Regions from separate parts of the Fundidesulfovibrio sp. genome, predicted to be linked through region 2. Evidence: predicted binding sites of a transcription regulator. Region 2 holds the regulator's gene; each other region holds the start of a gene.

Region 1 (5,561 bases), on a different contig from region 2:
TCAGGCGCTCCACGAGCTGCCCTTCGAGGGGGAGGGGGGACGCCTCCTCGCCCCGGCGGTCCACGGCAGAGGCCAGGATCGTCGACGCTTCCTCGCGCCCAAGCCTTCCACCCGGGCGGATCGTCACATACCGTTCGAGCAGTCCCTCCTCGCCCAGAGGAACGCCTGACAGCAACTGGCGCTCCGAAACGCGCGCCCCCATGAAATAATTCCGGCCCGCCATGTAATGCAGCATGGGTTTGTCGAGCGTCTGCACCGACCCGGTCAGCGCGGGCGGCGACAATTCCCTGGCCAACAACGCCTCCAGGGAGCCGATCCCCGCTTCCGCCAACGAAGCGCGCACGCCGGGCGAAGCGTCCCACAACGCTCCCGCTGCGGTCACTCCGGGGGCCAGGTCCTCCCGAGAAGCCAGGAGAAGCAGGTCGTTTGCCTGGGTCATGAACACCCGAATGCAGGGGAAGCGTTCCCGAAGGGTGACGAGCACGGTCCCGAGCACCTGGGCCGAAGCGTCGTGGACGTGGATCCACTGCGCGAACACTCCGCCCGGAGCCAGGCGTCGGTCGGCCAGACGGTAGAATTCCCGCGAGAAGAGCGCGTCCACGCCCAGAACCCAAGGGTTGCTCGGCTCGGAGACGATCAGGTCCCACTGGGCCTCCTCGCGCGCCAGGATGCGGAAGGCGTCGCCGTGCAGCATGCGATGCCGGGGCTCCCGGTGGACGTCGCCGGTGAACGCGGCGAAGAGCGGCAACGCCTTGATGACCGAGGAGGATATCTCCGCCGTCCCGATGGAGGCCACGTCGGCATAGCGCGCAAGCTCCCCGGAGGTGACGCCCGTGCCCAGGCCGACAACCAGCGCCCGGCCGCGTGAGGGCGCGAGAAGCGCCGGGATGTGCGCCAGCAGGCGCAGGGTGGACATGTCCGCAACAGTGGACGAGTCGGACTTGCCGTTGACGAACACAGCCATGGGCTTTTCGGAATGCCAGGCCTGACGAGGGGCGCGCAGCACGGACGCCGTGCCTTCAGGACCGTCTTCCTGGAAGAGGAGTTCCACTCCGTCGTGGAACTCCTCGAAGAAGGCCTTGGGCGATGCGTAGGAGGACGCCAGCGGCATACGTAAACGGAAAGTGCCCATCATGAAGCGCTGCGCATCGTATCCCGGCGCGGCGGGGATCAGAGCCAGGGCCGCGAGGGCGGCCAGTCCTGTGGCCAGGCGCGTTCGGGGTCCAAGTTCACTTGCCGCAAGCCAGGCCCCGGCCAGGGACAGCACGGCGCAGAGCAGATAGATCTGTCCGTTGTTCAGCAGCGGATGCAGAAGGATTCCCGCTGAGAGGCTCCCCGTGAGGTTGCCCGCCGTGTTGGCGCACAGGATGCGCCCCGAGAGACTGCCCACGGTGGCCAGGTCGTTACGCAGGCGGTTGAAAATCAGGGGCACGGCCGCCCCGATGAGCAGGGCGGGCAAGCCCGCCGCCAGCGAGAGGGCGGCGAACCCGGCGGCCTGGAAGGCCCAGAATCCTGCGAGGTCCGGCGCGAAGAGTAAACGCAGGCGGTGCGCCCAGTAGGGCCAGGTGTCCAGGGAGGGAAACAGCAGGAGCAGCAGGGCCGCGATGGCCAGTTGGTTGAGCCACACGGCGCGCGTCCCCAGGCGGGCGAAGCGCCCCGCGAGGAGCGCCCCCGCCGCGATGGCCAGCACGAACATCCCCACCACCATGGTGAAGGCGTAGGCCGACCCGCCCGCTGAAAGGGCCACGAAGCGCACCAGCACGTTCTCCAGGCCCATGGACTGGAAGCCGTTGAGGAACGCCAGCCCCATCAGAGCGAACCCCAGGCCGCGCCTGTGCGGGGGCGGCGACGCCGTCGGGCCTGCTCCCGGGCCGCTCAAGGTATCCGGCCAGGCGGGATTTCGGACAGGTTCGGCCCGCATGGGGTCACGCGCCAGGGCGAACCACGCGGCGGCCAGAAGATTGAGCGAAGCGGCCAGGCGCAGCGTGCCGGGCAGCCCCAGTTCGGGCACGGCAACGTACCCGGCGGCCACCGCGCCCAGGAAGGCCCCGGCGGTGTTCACGCCGTAGACCCTGGCGTGCACCGCTCCGGAGGTCTCCACGTCGCGACTGAGGGCCTGGGTGAGCAAGGGCGCGGTGGCTCCCATGCACACCGTGGGCGGCCCCACCAGAGCCGCAGCCAGGGCGACCCCCTGCAGGGCCAGGCCCCAGGGGGGCGAGAGAGACCATCCGGCCGAGGCCTGCTCCACGGCGGCGAACAGGGCTGGAAAGGCCAGGCACCACAGTCCGATGAAGCCCTCGGCCAGGGCGTAGGCCTTGTAGGGGCTGCGCACGCGCAGGGCCAGGCGGCCGAAGGCATGGTAGCCCAGGGAGAGCCCGCCCAGGAAGGCGGCCAGCACCACGGCCGTGGCCGCTGCGTCGCCGCCCAGGAGTCGGGCCAGGTAACGTTGCCAGACCACCTGGTCCATCATGGCGGCCGCGCCGGTGGCGAACACCAGCACGCAGACCACGGGGGGCACCGCGACCGGACGGGGCGGAGCGCCAGGGAGCGCCCGCCAAGGCCGCGCCCCGCTCATGTCCTGCCGGGAAGGGTGGGGGCGAGATCGCCGATGAGGGCCGTCACGCCATCCACCTCGCCGTGGGACTGCTTGTAGGCGTCGAGCAGCGGCACGAGGGTCGAGTAGTTGCGCTGGATGAAGTAGTAGTCGTAGAGGCGCGCGTCCATGTAGGACTTGAGGAAGGAGATGGACAACTCGCCGGGACTGGCGACCTTGCGGCGCTTCCAGGTGCAGTAATCGTGCAGCCAGCGCCGGGTCTCGTCGTCGATGTTGTCGATGAGGAACCGTTTCGTCGCGTCGTCGGCCATGGGTCCGCTTGCCGTTGGGGTTGAGGCGATGCGCGCTTCCCGCCTTTTGGAAAGATAGCGCCCAACGCCCCGGGACGCAAGGCGCGATGCGCGCGCCCGGGGTCACGCGGCCCCACGGGTCGGCTGGACGCGTCCTCAAAGCCCCTTGTCTCGAGAAATTTCGCACGAACCCCGCCCGGCAACGAGCGCCCTGCCGGGAGACTTCCCTCCTTGCACGCAACACACGTTGACGCCTGCAACTTTCTTTGCACCCCAGGCCGCGCCAGAATCCAAGCCGATCCGCGCTGCGCCCCTGGGGCCAACGTCAACCTTTGTTGCTGGCCGGATCAATTCCTCCTGCGGCGGACAATTTTCCTAATATACTGAAATCAAACGAATATACAGTTCAACCCATCCTGGCACGGCCCCTGCTTTATGGGCTTTGTGGATTGGGGACTCCCCCGGGACGCCTGGGGAATACGTCGAACCTAGGTTCAAACCAATTGAAGGAGCCGTTAGGTCATGAAAAAGCTTGTGATTCTTGGAGCCGGCGCCGGCGGTTGCATAATCGCCAACAAGATGCGCCAGAAGCTGGACGAGAAAGAGTGGAAGATCACCATCATCGACCGCAACACGGTCAACCACTACCAGCCCGGCTGGCTGTTTGTGCCCTTCGGCATCTATGACATCAAGGACTGCATCCGCCCCCTGTCCAGCTTCATCCCCAAGGGCGTGGACTTCGTCAACGAAGAGATCACCAACGTCGACCCCGTCGCCAAGGTGATCACCACCACCAACGGCAAGCACGACTACGACTGGATCGTGGTGGCCACCGGCTGCCGCATCATGCCCGACGAGATCGAAGGCATGATGGACGGCTGGAAGAAGAACATCCACGACTTCTACACCCCCAACGGCGCGGTGGATCTGGCCCACAAGCTGGCCCGGTTCGAAAAGGGCAAGATCTGCCTGAACATCGCCGAAATGCCCATCAAGTGCCCGGTGGCCCCCCTGGAGTGGCTGTTCCTGGCCGACTGGTTCTTCTCCATGGAAGGCACCCGCCACAACATCGAGATCGAGCTGGTCACCCCGCTCACGGGCGCGTTCACCAAGCCCGTGGCCGCCTCCATCCTGGGCAAGATCTGTGAAGAAAAGAACATCAAGATCGTGCCCAACTTCGAAATCGCCGCCGTCGACGCCGAGCGCGGCGTCATGGAATCCATGAAGGGCGACGAGGTGGAGTTCGACCTGCTGGTGGCCATTCCGCCCAACTTCGGCTCTCAGGTGATCCTCGATTCCGACATCGGCGATCCCATGGGCTACATGAAGACCGACCACTACACCCTGAAGTCGCCCGACTACGAGAACATGTACATCCTGGGCGACGCCACCAACGTGCCCACGTCCAAGGCCGGCTCCGTGACCCACTTCGAGGCCGACGTGCTGGTGGAAAACCTGCACCGCGACATCGAAGGCCTGGCCCCCCGCCCCGAGTTCGACGGCCACTCCAACTGCTTCATCGTCACCGGTTACGAGAAAGCCGCCCTCATCGACTTCAACTACAAGGTCGAGCCGCTGCCGGGCAAGTATCCGTTCCCGGGCATCGGACCCTTCGGCCTGCTGGAAGAGTCCTACATGAACTACTGGGGCAAGATGATGTTCAAGTGGGTCTACTTCAACCTCATGCTCAAGGGTAAGGACCTGCCCCTCGAACCCCAGATGTTCATGGCCGGCAAGAAGCGCCCCGGCAAGTTCTAGGAGCGGTCATCATGAGCAAAGAGGACCTCATACTCGAAAAACTCGGCAAGATCGAAGCCGAGCTGGCCGTGATGCGCGAGGCCAGGGAGCCCATGGACGACCTGATCCGGGACCTCAACCCGATCATGAAGCAGGCTCTCTATGTGATGGTCAACGAATTCAAGGACGTTGAGGACAGCTTCCAGCTGGAAGACGTGATGCCTCTCGTCAAGAAAGTCCTGGTCAACGTGAAGAACCTGACCTGGGCACTGGAAGCGCTCGAAACCATCATCGACATGTGGCACACCATGGAGCCCATGATGAAGAGCGCCCTGCACAACACCGTGCGCTACCTGGGCACCCTGGAACAGCGGGGCGTGTTCAGGACCTACGAGGCCATGCTCGAGGTGCGCGCCAAGGTGGCCCAGCACTACGGGCCGGAAGACATCGAGGCCATGGGCGACAGCTTCGTCACCCTGCTGGGCCTGCTCAAGAAGATGTCCAACCCCGAAATGCTGGCCCTGCTGGAGAAGATCACCGACATGCCCGCCAACATCGACCTGGCCAACGCCAAGCCGGTGGGCATGTTCGGCGTCGTGGGCGCCCTGTCCGACTCCGAGGTCAAGAACGGCATCGGCGTGGCCATGGAGATGGTCAAGGCCCTGGGCAAGCTGAAGTAACAACCAAGCGGCGCGGCCGCGAAAACGCGAGGTACCTATGGCCAAGAAGATACTCATCATTGACGACGACCCCGAGATCATCTCCTATCTCAAGGACGTCTTCGAGGAAGCCGGCTATGACACCGTGGGCGCCAAGAACGGCGTCGAGGGCCTGGAGATGGCCCAGGTGCACAAGCCCGACCTCATCACCCTGGACATGGACATGCCCGCGCGCGGCGGCACGCTCTTCTACGTGAAGCTGCGCCAGGAACCCCAGCTGGCCGAAATCCCGGTGATCGTGATCTCCGGCGTGGGCCCCCG
Region 2 (5,561 bases):
CGGACTCCGACTCGCAGTTGGTGCCGAAGCCGGTGACCACCAGGGTTTTCACGAGGGCCATGCTGGGAGCTCCAAGGGGTTTCTTGAAAAAATCGGACCGGTCGCTTAGACGTGTCCCGAGGAAGATACTTGCCCCCGCCCCATGCGTCAACTGGGCCGGGGTTTACCACTTTTGCCGGTTCCAAGGAGGCAGGGCCGCATGAAGACTAAATTTCTGTTCGTCACGGGGGGCGTGTTGTCCTCCCTGGGCAAGGGGCTGGCCGCCGCCTCCATAGGCGCGCTCCTTCAGGCCAGGGGCCTGAGGGTGACCATCCAGAAGCTCGATCCCTACATCAACGTCGATCCCGGGACCATGAACCCCTTCCAGCACGGAGAGGTCTACGTCACCGACGACGGCGCCGAAACCGATCTCGACCTGGGACACTACGAGCGCTACCTGAGCCTCCCCATGTCCCAGAACAACAACTTCACCTCCGGGCGCATCTACAACACCGTCATCCAGAAGGAGCGCCGCGGAGACTACCTGGGCGGCACAGTCCAGGTGATCCCCCACATCACCGACGAGATCAAGCGCTCCATCCTCGGCGTGGCCAAGGACGAGGACGTGGCCCTCATCGAGATCGGCGGCACCGTGGGCGACATCGAAGGCCAGCCCTTCCTGGAGGCCATCCGCCAGCTGCGCTCCGACCTGGGCAAGGACAACGTCCTCTACATCCACCTGACGCTCATCCCCTACATCCGCGTGGCGGGCGAGTTGAAGACCAAGCCCACCCAGCACAGCGTCAAGGAGCTGCGCTCCATCGGCATCCAGCCCGACATCATCATCTGCCGCTCCGAGATCGACCTCGACCAGTCGCTCAAGCACAAGATCGCCCAGTTCTGCAACGTGGACCCCGACGCGGTGTTCACCGCCGTGGACGTGAACAACATCTACCAGCTGCCCCTCAAGCTCTACGCCGAGGGCGTGGACCAGAAGATCGCCATCCTCCTGCGCCTGCCCGCCAAGAACGCCGAGCTCGCGGCCTGGAAGGACCTCACCCACAAGCTGGCCAACCCCCAGGGCGAGGTCTCCATCGGCATCGTGGGCAAATACGTGGACCTCAAGGAAGCCTACAAGAGCCTCCACGAGGCCCTCATCCACGGCGGCGTGGCCAACGGCGTGCACGTGAACCTGCTCTACGTGAACTCCGAGGATGTCACCTCGGCCAACGTGGCCCAGCGCCTGGCCGGCCTCGACGGCATCCTCGTCCCCGGCGGCTTCGGCTCGCGCGGCGTGGAAGGCAAGATCGCCGCCATCCGGCACGCCCGCGAAAACAAGATCCCCTTCTTCGGCATCTGCCTGGGCATGCAGCTGGCCTGCATCGAGTTCGCCCGCAACGTCCTGGGGCTCACCGAGGCCAACTCCGAGGAATTCAACCGCCTGAGCCCCGATCCCGTGATCTACCTCATGCGCGAGTGGTACGACTTCCGCACCAAGAAGATCGAAAAGCGCGACATGGACTCCGAAATGGGCGGCACCATGCGCCTGGGGGCCTACCCCTGCGTGGTCCAGCCCGACACCAGGGCCATGGAGGCCTACGGCAAGGCCCAGATCGACGAGCGCCACCGCCACCGCTACGAGTTCAACAAGGCCTACCACGCCCGCATGGCCGAGAAGGGCATGGTCTTCTCCGGGCTCTCTCCCGACGAATCCCTCGTGGAAATCGTGGAGCTGCCCGGGCATCCCTGGTTCCTGGGCTGCCAGTTCCACCCGGAATTCAAGTCCAGCCCCATGAAGCCCCACCCGCTCTTCCGGGAATTCATCCGGGCCGCCAAGACCCAGCGGGAAGCGTAACAATCCCTGCTCCCCGTCGGCCGGACCTCTCCGGCCGACGGGGCCATCCCTTCATGCGACCCACCAAACGCCCCGCGCGCCCCGGCCTCAGCCGCCGCGCCCTGGCCCTGGCCCGCGACGTGCGCCTGCTCGTGCTCGACGTGGACGGCGTGCTCACCGACAACCGCCTCTGGCTGGACAACCAGGGGCAGTCCCTCAAATGCTTCTCCATTCCCGACGGCATGGGCCTGAAGCTCCTGGAACGCGCGGGCGTCGAGGTGGCCGCCCTGAGCGGGCTGCCCAACCCACAGGCCGAGGAGCGGCTCCGGCAATTGGGCGTCACCGCCTTCCACGGCGGACACCTGCGCAAGCTCCCCGTCCTGGAGCGCATCCTCTCCGAGCGCGGCCTCGACTTCCCGCACCTGGCCTACATGGGCGACGACTGGCTCGACGCCGCGCCCATGCGCCAAGCCGGACTGCCCATGGCTCCCGCCGACGCCCAGCCCGAAATCCTGCGCCTCGCCGCCTGGGTCTCGCGGCTGCCCGGCGGACACGGCGCCGTGCGCGACGCCGTGCGCCTGCTGCTCACCGCCCAGGGCAAGCGCGACGCCCTCTGGCGCGACATCGCCCTGTAGCCGATACGTCGGGCTTATTCCCCGGCCGCCCCTGTCGTGGCCCCCGCCGTCCTTGGCGCTTCACGGAAAAAGCCGTCAAGTCTTGCTTCCGGTTCGGTTTTGGTGCATAACCACCGGGCTAGGCGGGCATCCGGCATTCTTCTTGCTAGTCGCCCGGGCCAGTTCACAAGGAGACGATAGCACGATGGCACTTGAGCTCAGGCAGCAACTCAAGCTTTCGCAGCAGCTGGTGATGACGCCCCAGTTGCAGCAGGCCATCAAGCTGTTGCAGCTTTCCCGTCTGGAACTGGTGGAAACGGTGCAGCAGGAGCTCCTGGAGAATCCGCTGCTCGAGGAGACCCAGTTCGACGACGAGCGGCCCGAGCCCACCATTGCCGAGGATTCGCACGCCCCCGACTCCACCCAGGAGGAGGGGGCCATGCAGCGCGAGCTGATGAAGACGGCCGAGTGGGACGACTACCTGGGCGATTTCGCCTCCACGTCGCGCCAGGCCACGGTGCGCGAGCATGAGACGCCCGAGGAGGGCATGTCCTTCGAGGCCAGGCTCACGGCCAAGCCCTCGCTGGAGGGGCACCTGGCGTGGCAGATCAGCCTCTCGCCCCTGGATGCCCGGCAGCAGGCCATCGCGGACGAGATCGTGGGCAATCTCGACTCCGGGGGCTACCTGCGCTCCAGCACGGAGGAGCTCGCCCAGGTGCTTTCGGTGACTCCCGAAGAGGTGGAAGTTGTCGTCCAGGCGCTGCAGCGGCTCGATCCTGTGGGCGTGGCCGCGCGCTCGCCCCAGGAGTGCCTGCTGGTGCAGCTGGAGGTGTACGGTTACACGGACCCCGTGCTCCTGGAGATCGTGCGCGACCACCTGGAAGACCTGGAGAAGAAGCGCTACAAGCCCCTGGCGAAAAAGTTCCGCTTGAGCATGGAGGAGATCAAGGAGTATCTGGAGATCATCCAGACGCTCGATCCCATGCCCGGCTCGCATTTCAGCTCGCCGGACCCGGTGTACGTCAGCCCGGACGCGTTCGTGTACAAGTTCGGAGACGACTTCGTGATCGTGCTCAACGAGGACGGCCTGCCCAAGCTCCAGCTTTCGCCTTATTATATGGAGGACATGGGCCGTTCCAGCGCCAACAAGGAGAAGGAGTACCTCCAGGACAAGATGCGCAGCGCCCAGTGGCTGATGAAAAGCCTCTATCAGCGCCAGCGAACGTTGTTCAAGGTGTTGGAATCCATCGTGAAATTTCAGAGGGAATTCTTCGAGGACGGCGTGACGAAGCTGCGCCCGCTGATCCTCAAGGACGTGGCCGACGACATCGGCATGCACGAATCCACCGTGAGCCGCATCACCACGAGCAAGTACGTGGCCACGCCCCACGGCATCTACGAACTCAAGTTCTTCTTCAACTCCGCGCTGGAACTCGACGACGGGTCGTCCGTGGGCTCGGAGTCGGTGAAGGCGGTGATCAAGCAGCTCATCTCGGCCGAGGACCCCAAGAAACCAACCAGCGACGAACAGATCGCGGAGATTCTCAAGCGGCGCCTGCAGGTGAACATCGCGCGGCGCACGGTGGCCAAGTACCGCATGGCCATGGGCATCGAATCCTCCTCGAAGCGCAAGGACGTATTGTAGCCAAATCCGCCGCCACGCGGCGTCATCCCCCGGAGGTTACCATGATTATCGCCTTCAATTTCAAGAACTTCGAGCCGTCTCCCGGCCTGCAGGAATATGCCGCCAAGCGTTTCGACAAGCTCTCCAAGTACATGAGCAATTCCGACAACGCCGAAGTGGTGGTCACTCTTTCCGTTGAAAAGACCCGCCAGATCGCCGACGTGGTCATCGACGCCGACGCCATGCACATCTCGGCCCACGAGCGCTCCGACGACATGTACTCCACCATCGACATGATCACGGACAAGCTCGACGCCCAGCTGCGCAAGCTGCGCGAGAAGATGAAGGACCGCCGCAAGGCCGCCCAGGGCGACGTGACCATGGGCGTGGTGAGCTTCACCACCGAGGGCAAGGTCCACGCCATCGAGGAATCCGACAAGTACAGCCCCAAGCCCATGAGCGTGGAAGAGGCAGCCGAGCAGCTCGACGCCATGCACTACGAGTTCCTGGTGTTCCTCGACGCCGAGACCGAGCGCGTCAACGTGCTCTACAAGCGCAAGAACGGCGATTACGGCCTGATCGATCCTGGAGTTTCCCTCTGATGCGCCTGGGGGAATACCTGCGCAAGGACTTCGTCCTGGAGGACCTGGCGGCCGGGGGCAAGCCCGACGTTCTCGCGGAGCTGGTGGCCCCCGTGGCCGCCGCCTTCCCGGACGTGGACCCGGCCAAGGCGTCGCGCGTGCTCATGGACCGGGAGAATCTCGGCACCACGGGCATCGGCGACGGCGTTGCCATCCCCCACGGCAAGATGGATTCGCTCAAGGAAATCGTCATCGTGGCCGGACGCAGCCGCGCGGGGATCGATTTCGAATCCCTGGACCACAAGCCCTGCCGCATCTTCTTCCTGGTGCTCGCGCCCGAACACGTGGCGGGCATGCACCTGCGCATCCTCGCGCAGATCTCGCGGCTTCTCTCAGACGAGGGCTTCCGGCGTTCCTTCCTGGACGCCGCCGATCACGAGGCCCTCTGGAAGGTGCTTTCCAGCCACGCGTGAACCTGCCGTGGCCCCGCGAGGGGCGGCGGCTTCGTCACGCAAACGGACGCGATGTGTGATAGGCCGGTCCCCGCCGCGCCACCGCGCGGCGGGGACTTTTCACAAGGAGCGATGCCATGCCGGGAGCGAGCGCCCATCTGCCCGTGGTGGTGATCACGGGCCTGTCGGGGTCCGGGAAGTCCACGGCCCTCAACGTCTTCGAGGACATGGGCTATTTCTGCGTGGACGGCCTGCCGCCCGTGCTCATGCCCAAGCTGGCCAGCCTCTTCCAGGGGCAGGCGGCAGTGCGCCACCGGGGTCTGGCCCTGGGCCTGGGCGCCACGGACCTGGACGACAGCTGGGAAACAGCCCTGGGCGAGATACGCGCCTCGGGCAGCCACATCCAGATCGTGTTCGTGGAGGCCTCCACCCAGGAGATCATGCGCCGATACGCCACCACGCGCAGGCCCCACCCCT
Region 3 (5,561 bases), on a different contig from region 2:
TGTTCTGGCCGTTCTCGTCGAACTCCACGCCGTCGTAGGAGACGATCATGGCCGGGCCGGTGGTGAGCTTGGTGGCGGCCAGGGCGTCGCGGACCTTCTTGGGGTCGGTGGAGGCGGCGCGTTCCAGGGCGTCGGCGATCACGTACATGGCGGCGTAGGCGTCAACGGACTCGCCGGTGAGGTCGTAGCCGTACTTCTTCTTGAACTTCTCGTTGGTGGCCTTGGCGCCGGGCTTGTTCACGTCGGTGTTCCACTCCACCTCGTCGAAGAGGTAGAGGCCGTTCTTGGCCACGTTCTCAAGGAACTTGGGGTCGGCATGGCCGCCGCCGGAGGCGATGATGGCCTTGGGCTTGAGCTTCATCTCGGCCATGGTGTTGGTGAGCAGGATGGCGTCGGAGGCGTTGGAGACGAGCATCACCACGTCGGGGTTGGCGCTTTTCAGCTTGGTGACCACGGGGGTGAGATCGGTGGCGGTGGAGGGGTAGGGCTCGTCCAGGACGATCTGGTAGCCTTCCTTCTTGGCCAGGTCGCGCCACTTCTCGGCGAAGCCGGTGCCCCAGTCGCCGTTCTCGAAGACGAAGGCGATGGTCTTCATCTTCTGGCCGGTTTCCTCCTGGATGTCCTTGAGGAAGCGGAACTGGTCGCGCACCCACCAGGAGTCCTTGGCGGCGATGCGGAAGACGTACTTGAAGCCGCGCTCGGTGATGGTGTCGCGCACGGCAACGGGAACCACGAAGGGGATGCCGTAGCGCTCGGCGGTCTGGGTGGCGGGGTAGGTGACGGCCGAGTTCCAGCAGCCGGTCATGATGTTCACCTTTTCGGTGTTGATCAGGCGCTCGGTCTCTGAAACGCCCACGGTGGGGTCGCTCTTGGAGTCGGCGTAGACCAGCTCCAGCTTGGCCCCGCCCAGGCTCTTGATGCCGCCTGCGGCGTTGATTTCCTCGACGGCCATCTCGCGGGCCTGCTTGCCCTGCACGCCCACCGAGGCCGAGGGGCCGGAGAGGGGTTCGACGTTGCCGATCTTGATGCTCTTCTGGGCCAGGGCCTGGGTGGAGAGACCGGCGGTGAGGAGCGCCGCCGCGAGGAGTCCGGTGAGTTTTCTGCCGAAAGACGCCGTGTTCATGCTCAACTCCCTTCGTTGTGGGTTGTCGCGCGTTTGCCTGGTTCCTTAGCCTTTTGGAGAGCGCCTACAGGCGGCCCTTGGCGATCTCCTGGAAGCCCTCTTCCAGGATGGCCAGGCCGCGTTCGAGCTGCTCGTCGGTGATCACCAGGGGCATGAGCGTCCTGATGACGTTGCCGTGTGTGCCGCAGGAGAGGAGCAGAAGCCCCCTGTCCACGCAGTATTTCACCAGCGCCTTGGCCTGGGCCATGGCCGGGGTCTTCTTTTCGCGGTCGGTCACCAGTTCCAGGGCGCGCATGGGCCCCAGGCCGCGTTCCTCGCCGATGATCTCGTAGCGTTCCATCCACTGCGCGAAGCGAGCCTGGAGGGTGGCCCCCAAGGTGCGGGCGCGCTCCAGGAGCTTCTCTTCCTCGAAGACCTCCAGAACGGCCAGGGCCGCGCGGCAGGAGACGGGGTTGCCGCCGTAGGTGCCGCCGGTGCCCCCGATCTGGGGCGCGTCCATGATCTCGGCGCGGCCCACCACGCCGGAGATGGGCATGCCGCCGCCCATGGACTTGGCCACGGTGACCAGATCCGCCGCCACGCCGTGGTGGGTCATGGCGAAGTATTCGCCGGTGCGTCCGAAGCCGGTCTGCACCTCGTCGGCCACGTAGACGATGCCGTTGGCGCGGCAGATGGCGGAAAGCTTCTCGAAGTAGCGGGTGGGCGGGGTGACGAAGCCGCCCTCGCCCAGCACGGGTTCGGCCACAAGGCAGGCGACGGACTCGGCGGCGGCGTGCCCGATGAAGAAATCATTCAGGAGGTCCGCGCAGGCCGCATCGCAGGTCTTGCGGTCGAGGCCGATGGGGCAGCGGTAGCAGTAGGCGTAGGGCATGCGGTAGACTTCGGGGGCGAAGGGGCCGAAGCCGAACTTGTAGGGCTTCACCTTGCTGGTCATGCTCATGGTGAGCAGGGTGCGCCCGTGGAAGCCGCCCTCGAAGACGATCACGCCCTGGCGCTTGGTGTGGCTGCGCGCGATCTTCACCGCGTTCTCCACGGCCTCGGCCCCGGAGTTGGCCAGGATGGCCATCTTCTCGAAATCCCCGGGGGCCAGGGAGCAGAGCTTCTCGGCCAGACGGATGTAGGGCTCGTACATCACGATGTGGAAGCAGGTGTGGATGTACGTGTCGGCCTGGTCCTTCACGGCGGCTGAAACCTTGGGATGGCAGTGGCCCACGTTGACCACGCCGATGCCGCCCGCGAAGTCGATGAGTTCGCGCCCGTCCACGTCGGTGATCATGGCGCCGGAGGCTTTGGCGGCCAGGAAGCGGGTTACGTTGAAGGGACCTTTGGGGATGTAGCGGTCGCGCAGTGCCAGGAGCTCTTGGGTCTTGTCGGTGTGCTGTGCCACAGGGTGTCCTCTCGCACGGGGTTGATGGGTCGGGCTCGCGCCCCGCCGTTGACGAAAATGCCAAGCTGGATGAGCAAGAAGCAAGCCAGGACGTGCCAGAGGAATTAATGCTTTTATTTCAGAATATTAACTAAGCATTTTCAAAAAGCGTCACACTCGATTGATTCAAAAGCGAATCAACTTTTAACAAAACATTAATATTTACGGGGCAATAAGAATTGTTCAAAAATGAATCAAGCTCCTTTGACGAAATTGACAATTTCCAAATCAAATCCTTCCGGAACAAACCGGGGGGTCCGCCGTTCGCGCCATGTGCGGCAAGGGCTCGCAGGCACTGACACTTGACCAATGAACTCTCACCCGTCTGATTCGTTATTGAAGCCCGGTCATGATTCAGAAATGAATCGGCCGGGCTTGATGCCGTACCGGGCCAGCTTGCGCACCACCGTGGACTGGCTCACCCCCAGAAGCGTCGCCATCTCCCGCGTGGTGCGGCAGCGCGCGGCCGCCTGGCGCAGCGCCCGCGCACTGGCCTGGTCTGCGGATTCGGCAAGCCCCCGCGGCTGGGCCTCTCCCAGCGCTCCGCCGCCAGGACCCAGGGCCTCCTGCACGGCCTCGGTGAGGTCGTCGCCCTCGCTCATCACGAAGGCCTTCTGGATGATGCCCACCAGTTCGCGCACGTTGCCCGGATAGTCGTGGGTCTCCAGCAGGCGCATGGCCTTGGGCGTGAGCCGCTTGGCCTTGGCGTAGCGCGCGTTGCAGGCCGCCAGGTAGAACTCCGCCAGCCCGAAGATGTCTTCCCGGCGCTCCCGCAGCGGAGCGATGCGCACGATGAAGGTGTTGAGCCGGAAGAAGAGGTCCTTCCGGAAGCGCTTCTGGTCCACCAGGCGCTCCAGGTCGCAGTTTGTGGCCGCCACCACGCCGCACTCCACCACCTTGGACTCCGCCCCGCCCAGGCGTCGCAGCTCGTGGTCGTCCAGGTACTTGAGGAGCTTGGCCTGCACCGAGAGCGGGATGTCGCCCACCTCGTCCAGGAAGAGCGTGCCGCCCCGGGCCAGCTCGATGAGCCCGGCCTTGCCCTGCTTGAGCGCCCCTGTGAAGGCCCCCTTCTCGTAGCCGAAGAGCTCGGCCTCGAAGAGGTTTTCCGGCACGGCCGGGCAGTTGATGGGGATGAAGGGCTTCTTGGCCCGGGGGCTGTGCTGATGCACGAACTTGGCCAGGAGCCCTTTGCCCGTGCCGGACTCCCCCAGGATGAGGATGCGCGAGGCGTCCATGTGCGCGAGCTTCAAGAGGGCGTGCAGGCAGTGACGCATGGAGGGGCTTTCGGCCACCACGTCCTTCTGGCGCAGCTCCAGCATGGAGAGCTCCGCCAGTTCGTGGCGGTAGCGCTCCTCCACCTTGCGCGCGTTCTGGAGCCCCTCACGCAGGGCGTTCAATTCCGTCACGTCGCGCTCGTTGACCACCACCATGGCGATGGAACCGTCCGGGCCGAACACCGGCGAGCCCGTCACCAGGAGCTGCTTGCCCGTCTTGGTGATGCGCTGGATGATGCTGGACTGGCGCTTGTGGCGCAGCACATCCAGGGTGACCGAGTGGTCCACCAGCCCCTCGTCCAGGATGCAGCGGATGCTGCGGCCCACGTAGTCGGAGGCCTCCACGGAGTTGAGCCGCTGGGATTCCCGGTTGATGTCCAGAATCACGCCGCTGCCGTCGCAGATCCAGATGCCCTCGGAGACCGAATCGAGCACGGCGCGCAATTGGATTTCGGGCACGGGCAGCGAGCCCTCGGGCAGGGCGTCGTCCAGGAGCAGGGCCGCGCCCACGATGGCCCCGTCGCGCACGATGGGCCAGGCCTGGGCCGCCAGGCGGCGTCCCCCGGCCTCCAGGACGCGGGCGGTGCGGCGCTCTTCCTCCAGGCAGTCGCGCAGGAGCGGCAGCAGCTCCGGCGGCGTCTGGCCCGGGGGCGACTCCAAGCCCAGGATCCGGGCCGCGCTGGGGTTGGCGGAGACGGGCCGCAGGTCGCGGTCCACGGTGAAGAGGCCCTTGCCGAGACTGCGCAGGGCATCCCCCTCGTCGAAGGGGGGCTTGCCGCGCCGCGTGCGTGCGGGAGCGCCGGGGTTTGCCATGTTTGGAAAATGCCCGGAAACCGTCCCGCCCGCAAGAGGGGGGCGGTCGGCGCAGGAGGCGGACGGAAAGGATAGCGGGGGGGGGGAAGAGAAGGGGTGCCCTTCAGACCCACATTTTTCCCTTCCCCGCGGGCGGTGCGGGCCGGAGCCTGCGGGCAGTGGCCTGGCCTGCTAGGGCGAGACGATCACCATGTGCAGGTCGCAGACGTTGGTCATTGTGGGGCCGGTCTTGAGCAGGTGCCCGATGCGTTCGAAGAAGTGGTAGGAGTCGTTGTCGCGCAGCGAGGCGTTGATGGAGAGGCCGGCCGCGTGAGCCATCTCCACCAGCTCCGCCGAGGCGAAGGCCCCTGCCGCGTCGGTGGGGCCGTCGGTGCCGTCGGTGGAGGCGGAGAGGAAGAAGACGTCGGCCCCCTTGAGCTCGTCGCGGGCCAGCTCGGCCAGGAAGGCCAGGGCCATCTCCTGGTTGCGACCGCCCTTGCCCTCGCCCTTGAGGGTGACCACCGTTTCGCCCCCGGCGATGATGCAGGCGGGCTTCTTCACCAGCAGTTCGGTTTTTCGCACGTCCTTGGCGATGCCCCAGAGGAACTTGGCCGCCTCGCGCGATTCGCCGGTGAGGGCGCAGGTGAGGGCGGCCGTGTTGTAGCCCAGGGCGCGGGCCGTTTCGCAGGCTGCGGTGAGCGCCGCCTGGTTGGAGCCGATGAGAATGTTGGAGGCCAGCTCCGTGGCCGGGTCGCCGGGTTTGGTGGTCTCCTCGATGCGGCCCTGCACGCCCAGCTCCAGGGTGCGCAGCACGTTGGCCGGGGCCTTGTCCTGGAGCTGGTACTTCTCGATGATGGCCATGGCCTCTTCGAAGGTGGTCTCGTCGTGGCTGGTGAGGCCCGAGGCGATGGTGTCCAGGCGGTCGCCCACCACGTCGGAGAGGATG
Region 4 (5,561 bases), on a different contig from region 2:
TCCCCCGTGCGTTCGGGCCGTCCTCGCGGAGGCCGTCGTCCCGGGCGCGATTCCGCGCGCGCCCGGGACGCGGCCCCCACGGCCCGAAGCTACTTTTTGTAGGCCGGCTTGACGGCCAGGAACTCCTCTTTGGTCACGATCTGGTCCCTGTTGGCGTCCATGCCCTGGAAGTCGGCCGCGGCTTTCTGCTGGTCCGGGAACACGGCCAGGTATTCGGGCAGGGTGACGAAGCCCTTGTTCTGCGGGTCGATGAGGTCGTAGCCGCGCAGGTCGTCCCCTTCCTGGCCGTGCGCGCGGGGCGCGGCGAAGAGGATGGCCAGGAGGGCGGCCAGCGCGGCGGCCCAGGCGACGAGGCGTTGGATGGTCATGGCATGTCTCCGTTGGCGTCTAGTAGGGGCAGGGTCGCCAGGGTTCGTTGACCATGCGGGTGGCCTGGCGCATGGTCATGGCCTGGGACCAGGCCGACGCGCCGTTGGTGGGGTCGAGCATGTCCCCCAGGGGCGTGACGGGCGTGTAGACGTAGTTCACGTCGATCTGGACGGTGTCGCAGGGGCCGCCGGGGTCGCCTTCGCGGGCCGCGCCCGAGGCGGAGAGCCCGGGCCAGCTGGAGACGTTCACGTTCACGTCGATGCCCCGGGAGTCGGCGGCCACCTTCTTGGTGGCGGCGATGATCTGGGCCATGCGGGTGCCGTCGATTTCGCCCTGGCCGGTGGTGGCGAAGCGCGCGCCCAGTTCGGTGGCCTTCTTGAGGGTGAGCCACACGGAGAGGGCGTTGCTGGTCTCCAGCACGCCGATCATGAGCCCCGTGACGAGGGGGGCCACCAGGGCGAATTCCACGGCCGAGGACCCGGCCTCCCCCAGGAGCTTGCGCAGTCTGCGGATGGCGTTCATGGGGTGCTCCTACTTGATGAGCCGCAGCCCGAGCTGGCGGCCGATCTTCTTGAACATGTCGTCGATGTCGCTGGAGGAGGGCGCGTCGTAGTAGTGGTCGTTGGTTCCGGGCTTGGAGGAGGCCACGGTCTTCATGAGGTTCACGTCCGTGGAGTCGGATGTGCCGAAGCGGATGGTGAAGATCTCGATGCCCGCGTCCTTGGCCAGCTGCGCCTCGGAGAGCATGGCGGTGTTGAGACATCCGCCGTCCTCGCAGTGGCAGGTCTTCACGTTCATGCCGTAGTAGGCGTTGTACCAGTAGTTGTTGGGGTCGGAGGTGTCGCCGTACTGGCCGCCGCACTTGCCGTCCTCGTTGTCGCCGTCGGTAAGCAGGATCATCACCTTGCGGTACTTCTTGGGGTCGCCGCCCTCGGTGTAGGGGGATTCGGGGGTGAGCACGTGGCGTCCCCACTTGATGCCCTCGGAGATCACGGTGCCTGAAGCGGTTCCGGTGGCGGTCATGGAGTTGATGGCGGTGGTGATGGCCGCCTTGTCCGTGGTGAGCGCCTTGATGTAGGGGATGGAGGTGCACGAGGCGCTGCTGGTGGTGTTCACGGTGCCGTCCGCGTTGCGGCATCCGGCGGCCTTGCCGTCCACGTTCGCGGGGACGCGCACCTTGCCCCGGAAGGGCACCAGGCCGATCTTGGTGGAGGGCGCGCCGGTGTTGGGCATCACCAGGTTGACCATGTTGGTGGCCGCCTGGCGCACCTTGGTGATGGGCGTGCCGGACATGGAGCCCGTGTTGTCGATCACGAAGACGATTTCCAGGTTGTTGTAGCCCGCGCAGGCGGTGCAGTCGATCTCCTTGTCCCCGACCCCCAGCACCGAGGCGAAGGTGAGCTTCACCGTGGTCTTGCCCTCCACGCAGACGCTGCGCACCTCCGTGCCCAGGGTGAGGCTCTTGATGGAGGCCTCGCCGTAGTTCTGGGCAAGGGATTTCTCCGCAGCCTGGCGCACGCGGTTCTGGGAGAGGTCCGGGTCGTAGGGCAGCTCCAGGCTCCCGGCCAGGGCCGCCGCGTCCACGGCGGCCTGGAGCTGGTTGTTGGCCTTGTAGAGCAGGCCCTCGTCCACCACGAGGCCGGCCGCGCCGGCCAGGGCCAGCGCGCCCACGGCCACTAGCGTGGCCGTGGAGCCCCGCTCCTCACTGCAGAGGCATGACAACCTTCGAAGTGATCGTAACAGGGCCGTTGTTGAGCGCGTCAATGAAGTCGCCAGAGAGAGAACTCGGTTGATAGGCATAGCTCACCTCCACGGTCGCGGTCTTCGCGCCCGTGTCCACGGACTTGCTCACCAGCAGGTCCGAGGGGGGCAGGTCTTTCGTAAGGTTCTGGACCAGGGCCTGCACCTTGGAGTCGTTTCCGGAGCGCAGGATCTCCCGTGCGCCCTCGCGGGCGGCCTCCTGGACGGTGAAGAAGGTCTTGAGCATCACGGACCCCTCCCACACCGAAACCGACAGGGCCACCAGCACGGGAATGATGATGGCTGCCTCCACGGAGGACGAGCCTGATTCGTTGCGCGGCTTCATGGCGGTCTCCTCTTGGGGGCGCGCGTCGGCGCGCCCCGCGCGAGGCCCAAAGCAAGGCTCGTGCCGGGCAGGGCTGCCGGGGGGGAGTCGGCCCGGGGGCGTCCGTGGGGCGCGGGTCCTGGCGCAACGCGGCCCGGGTGGACTCCGGGTCGCACGTGGGGGCGGATTCAGGAATCGTGGATCGCGAAGGCCGCCGCGATCCACTCGTCGTGGAGCGCCGGGCGGCTGTCAGCGTGTGGAGTCGCGCGTGAGGCTGATGCCCCAGAGGGTTCCGCAGTTGCCTCCGGCCCCGCGCACGGGGGACACGGCCGTCGCGTTGACGAAGCGTCCGGTGACGTCGCCCGCGCCGTTGACGCCCTCCACGAACACGGCCCCCAGCTGGTAGACCACGATGGTGTTGCGCCCGGAGCTGGGCGGGTCGCGGGGGTCGAAGAAGGAGATGATGCCCACGCGGGGGCTGGCCATGGGGTCCGGGTAGGTGCTGCCCTTGACGGAGCTGGTGGCAGAATCCCAGTAGGCCCCCGGGTCCTGGGAGAGGAGGTCCTGGATGCCCTGCTTGGTGGGCCCCACCATGTTGCCTGGCTCCAACTGGAGGAAATCCCGGACGGTGACGTCGGTGTTGTTGGCCCCGGTGCAACCGGCGATGTTGTCGCGGTAGGCGGAGCCTCCGGTGACGGGCTGGCCGGAACCCACGGGGGGCAGGTCCACGGGGCTGTACTGGCCCGGGGCGATGGTGGAGTGGGGGTCGCCGGTCTTGAGCACGATCTGCGTGCCCACGTCGCCGGGGCCGTAGCCCTGCACGTTGATGGAGGCCATCTCGCAGGGCACATCCGTATCGAGCACGCCGTTGCGGTCCTTGGGCGCGCCGCAGTTGTCGTTCCAGGTGAACTTGGCGGGCACGCTCCAGGGCTTGATGCAGCGCGAGGTGGTGGAGCAGAAGATTTCGGCCCGGGCCGTGGCCGACACGTCGGAGGCGTTGAGGCCCAGCACCGGCCCCAGGAAGAGGCGCACGGGGTTGCCGCGCGCGGCGGTGAGCCCGGCCGTGACCTCCACCCAGCCCGGGATGTTGAGGTTCACGGTGACGTCGCCCTGCGCGAGAGCCAGGGCGGGGTTGTCTCGGGCGTCGATGTTGGCCCGCCCGAAGGTGACGGCCTCGGCCCGGATGCGCGCCAGGTCCTGGCCGTAGGAGACGAGCCCGGCGGCGCCGGCCAGGGCGGCGGCGTCCACGGCGGTCTGGAGCTGGCTGCGTTTCCAGCGCAGGTAGCCGTAGTCCACCGCGAAGGCCCCCATGCCGCAGACGGCCACGAGCAGCAGGGCTGCCAGCACCGAGACGGAGCCGCGTTCGCCGCGCGAGGGTGTGGCGTTGTTCATGTCGGGCTCCTGGTTGTCAGCGCCTGCGGGCTGTGGCCTGGGCCGTGAGCTCCACGAAGCCCGGTATGGCCGAGCCCCAGGGGATGATGGGCAGGCCGCGCAGGTCGAAGGTCGCGTCCACGCGGATGGCCGTTCCGGGGGGCAGCTGCTGGTAGTCGGCCGTGACGGCCACGCCCAGGCGGCCGGGGTCCTGTCCGGCCTGCTGGACGTAGGCGCGCATGAGGGGTTCCGGCGGCTGGCCGCCGGAGGCGGCCAGCGCGCCCACTTCGCAGGCCTGGGCCAGCACCTGGCGGATCTGGAACATCTGGCTGAAGTCCAGGATGGCGATCACCAGGGGGATCAGCACCAGGGAGCCGATGAGGGCGAACTCCACGGCCGCCACGCCGGACTGGTCGCGATGGGCGTTCATGGCTGGTGCACCATCATGGAGGTGATGGAGATGGAGTTAACGGTCGCGAAGGCGGGCACGAGCCCCCCCAGCCCGAAGAAGGCGTAGGGCAGGTCCACGCGCACGGTGACCGGCTGGTTGGCCTGTCTTGCCGAGACGGTCACCCCGGCGGCCTGGGTCACGCCGCCTTCCACGAGGATGCGGCGCGCCCTGGCGGCCACCTCGGCGTCGGTGGGGCCGTTGAGGATGGCCAGGCGCGCGCCCTCGGCTGCGGCTGCGGCGACGACGTGGCGGGTCCAGTAGTAGCGCCCGGCCTCCACGCCCCCCACCAGCAGAAGCAGGAGAGGCAGCAGGATCAGCGCCATTTCGACGCTGGTGGAGCCGGTATCCCGGCCTGCGGGTCTGCATTGCGTGGCGGGCATGGAGCCTTCTCCGGTCGAGAGTCTTCCCTGTCATATGCCGGATCATGGCAATGGAGGGGTCATGTTTCATTACATATACTGATGATTCGACGGATGTACAGCCCCCGGACCGAGGAAGAGGGTTCTCGAACAAGGGCGTTTGCCGAAGGAGGTATGCTTCTTGCTGTTTTCTGCGTCCCCTGGCGACTTCGGCGTGGCCGGGAGGGATTGCGGGAAGAGGCCGGGCAGGCGATTCATTTATTGTGGAGGAAATCGTCCCGCAGCCGCCCAGGACGATTGAACGCATGCTGGAAAAGGGATATCGGTCGGATGCGCCCCTGGTCCGCGAGGCACGGGGCGTGTCCGGCAAGGCGGCCGAACGGCCGGGGGAGGACGGATGGAACGCATCGCGAGCACGGACCGGTCAACGGCCGGGTCCCAGGGGAACGGCGAGGGCCAGGCTGCCTGGCTGGCCGCCCGCATGGGGCCGGAGGCGATGGCGCATCCGCAGGGCAGGCTGCTCCGCGCCTTCTGCCTGGAGCGGGGGCTGGCCCAGGGCGGGGCCGAGGCCCCGCTCGGCGCGCCCCCCGCGTCGCCCCCCGCGTCCGGGGAGAAGCCCCTGTCCCTGGACGAGGTGCTCGAGCGCGACACCAAACTCTTCTCCCTGCCCGAGATCTACGCCCGCCTGGACGCCCTGCTCAAGGACCCCAACGCCACGGCCGCCGACGCCACGGACCTCATCTCCAGCGACCCGGCCCTCTCCGCCACCCTGCTCAGGCTGGTGAACAGCGCCTTCATGGGCCGCGCCCTGGGGCCTATGGGCCAGCGCCTGGGCAACAAGGTGGAGAGCCTTGAGCGCGCGGTGCTCATCACCGGCACGTCGCAGCTGGCCAGCCTGGCCCTGGGGCTCTCGGTGGCCCCGGCCTTCAAGGGCATCAGCCCCCAG

What was found. The regulator sigma-54, encoded in region 2, starts transcription at its own class of promoters, with help from an activator protein. The targets are predictions, from matches to a motif close to CTGGCACGGNNNNTGCTT.
Region 1: sqr (type III sulfide quinone reductase, selenoprotein subtype) is a predicted target of sigma-54. The motif match lies at 3,261-3,278, and genes of this name have one in related genera.
Region 3: gabT (4-aminobutyrate--2-oxoglutarate transaminase) is a predicted target of sigma-54. The motif match lies at 2,582-2,599, and genes of this name have one in related genera.
Region 4: ACV4UX_RS10375 (TadE/TadG family type IV pilus assembly protein) is a predicted target of sigma-54. The motif match lies at 2,505-2,522, and genes of this name have one in related genera.

Annotation. Positions count from the first base shown of each region.
Region 1 covers NZ_JBZVFJ010000020.1:8,879-14,439, forward strand. Annotated here, with positions in the region: gene ACV4UX_RS04510 (spermine/spermidine synthase domain-containing protein) at 1-2,509, opposite strand, end outside; gene ACV4UX_RS04515 (hypothetical protein) at 2,572-2,865, opposite strand; gene sqr (type III sulfide quinone reductase, selenoprotein subtype) at 3,367-4,602, shown strand; gene ACV4UX_RS04525 (helical membrane plugin domain-containing protein) at 4,614-5,261, shown strand; gene ACV4UX_RS04530 (response regulator) at 5,299-5,561, shown strand, end outside.
Region 2 covers NZ_JBZVFJ010000048.1:4,145-9,705, reverse strand. Annotated here, with positions in the region: gene ACV4UX_RS08250 (phosphoribosylformylglycinamidine synthase subunit PurQ) at 1-61, opposite strand, end outside; gene pyrG (CTP synthase) at 200-1,834, shown strand; gene ACV4UX_RS08240 (KdsC family phosphatase) at 1,888-2,448, shown strand; gene rpoN (RNA polymerase factor sigma-54) at 2,633-4,072, shown strand; gene hpf (ribosome hibernation-promoting factor, HPF/YfiA family) at 4,114-4,653, shown strand; gene ACV4UX_RS08225 (PTS sugar transporter subunit IIA) at 4,653-5,105, shown strand; gene rapZ (RNase adapter RapZ) at 5,222-5,561, shown strand, end outside.
Region 3 covers NZ_JBZVFJ010000073.1:9,940-15,500, reverse strand. Annotated here, with positions in the region: gene ACV4UX_RS10990 (ABC transporter substrate-binding protein) at 1-1,123, opposite strand, end outside; gene gabT (4-aminobutyrate--2-oxoglutarate transaminase) at 1,188-2,510, opposite strand; gene ACV4UX_RS10980 (sigma-54 interaction domain-containing protein) at 2,897-4,636, opposite strand; gene ACV4UX_RS10975 (glycerate kinase type-2 family protein) at 4,808-5,561, opposite strand, start outside.
Region 4 covers NZ_JBZVFJ010000068.1:2,718-8,278, forward strand. Annotated here, with positions in the region: gene ACV4UX_RS10360 (EF-hand domain-containing protein) at 90-368, opposite strand; gene ACV4UX_RS10365 (TadE/TadG family type IV pilus assembly protein) at 388-891, opposite strand; gene ACV4UX_RS10370 (vWA domain-containing protein) at 901-2,169, opposite strand; gene ACV4UX_RS10375 (TadE/TadG family type IV pilus assembly protein) at 2,072-2,455, opposite strand; gene ACV4UX_RS10380 (pilus assembly protein TadG-related protein) at 2,684-3,826, opposite strand; gene ACV4UX_RS10385 (TadE/TadG family type IV pilus assembly protein) at 3,843-4,235, opposite strand; gene ACV4UX_RS10390 (TadE/TadG family type IV pilus assembly protein) at 4,232-4,636, opposite strand; gene ACV4UX_RS10395 (HDOD domain-containing protein) at 5,013-5,561, shown strand, end outside.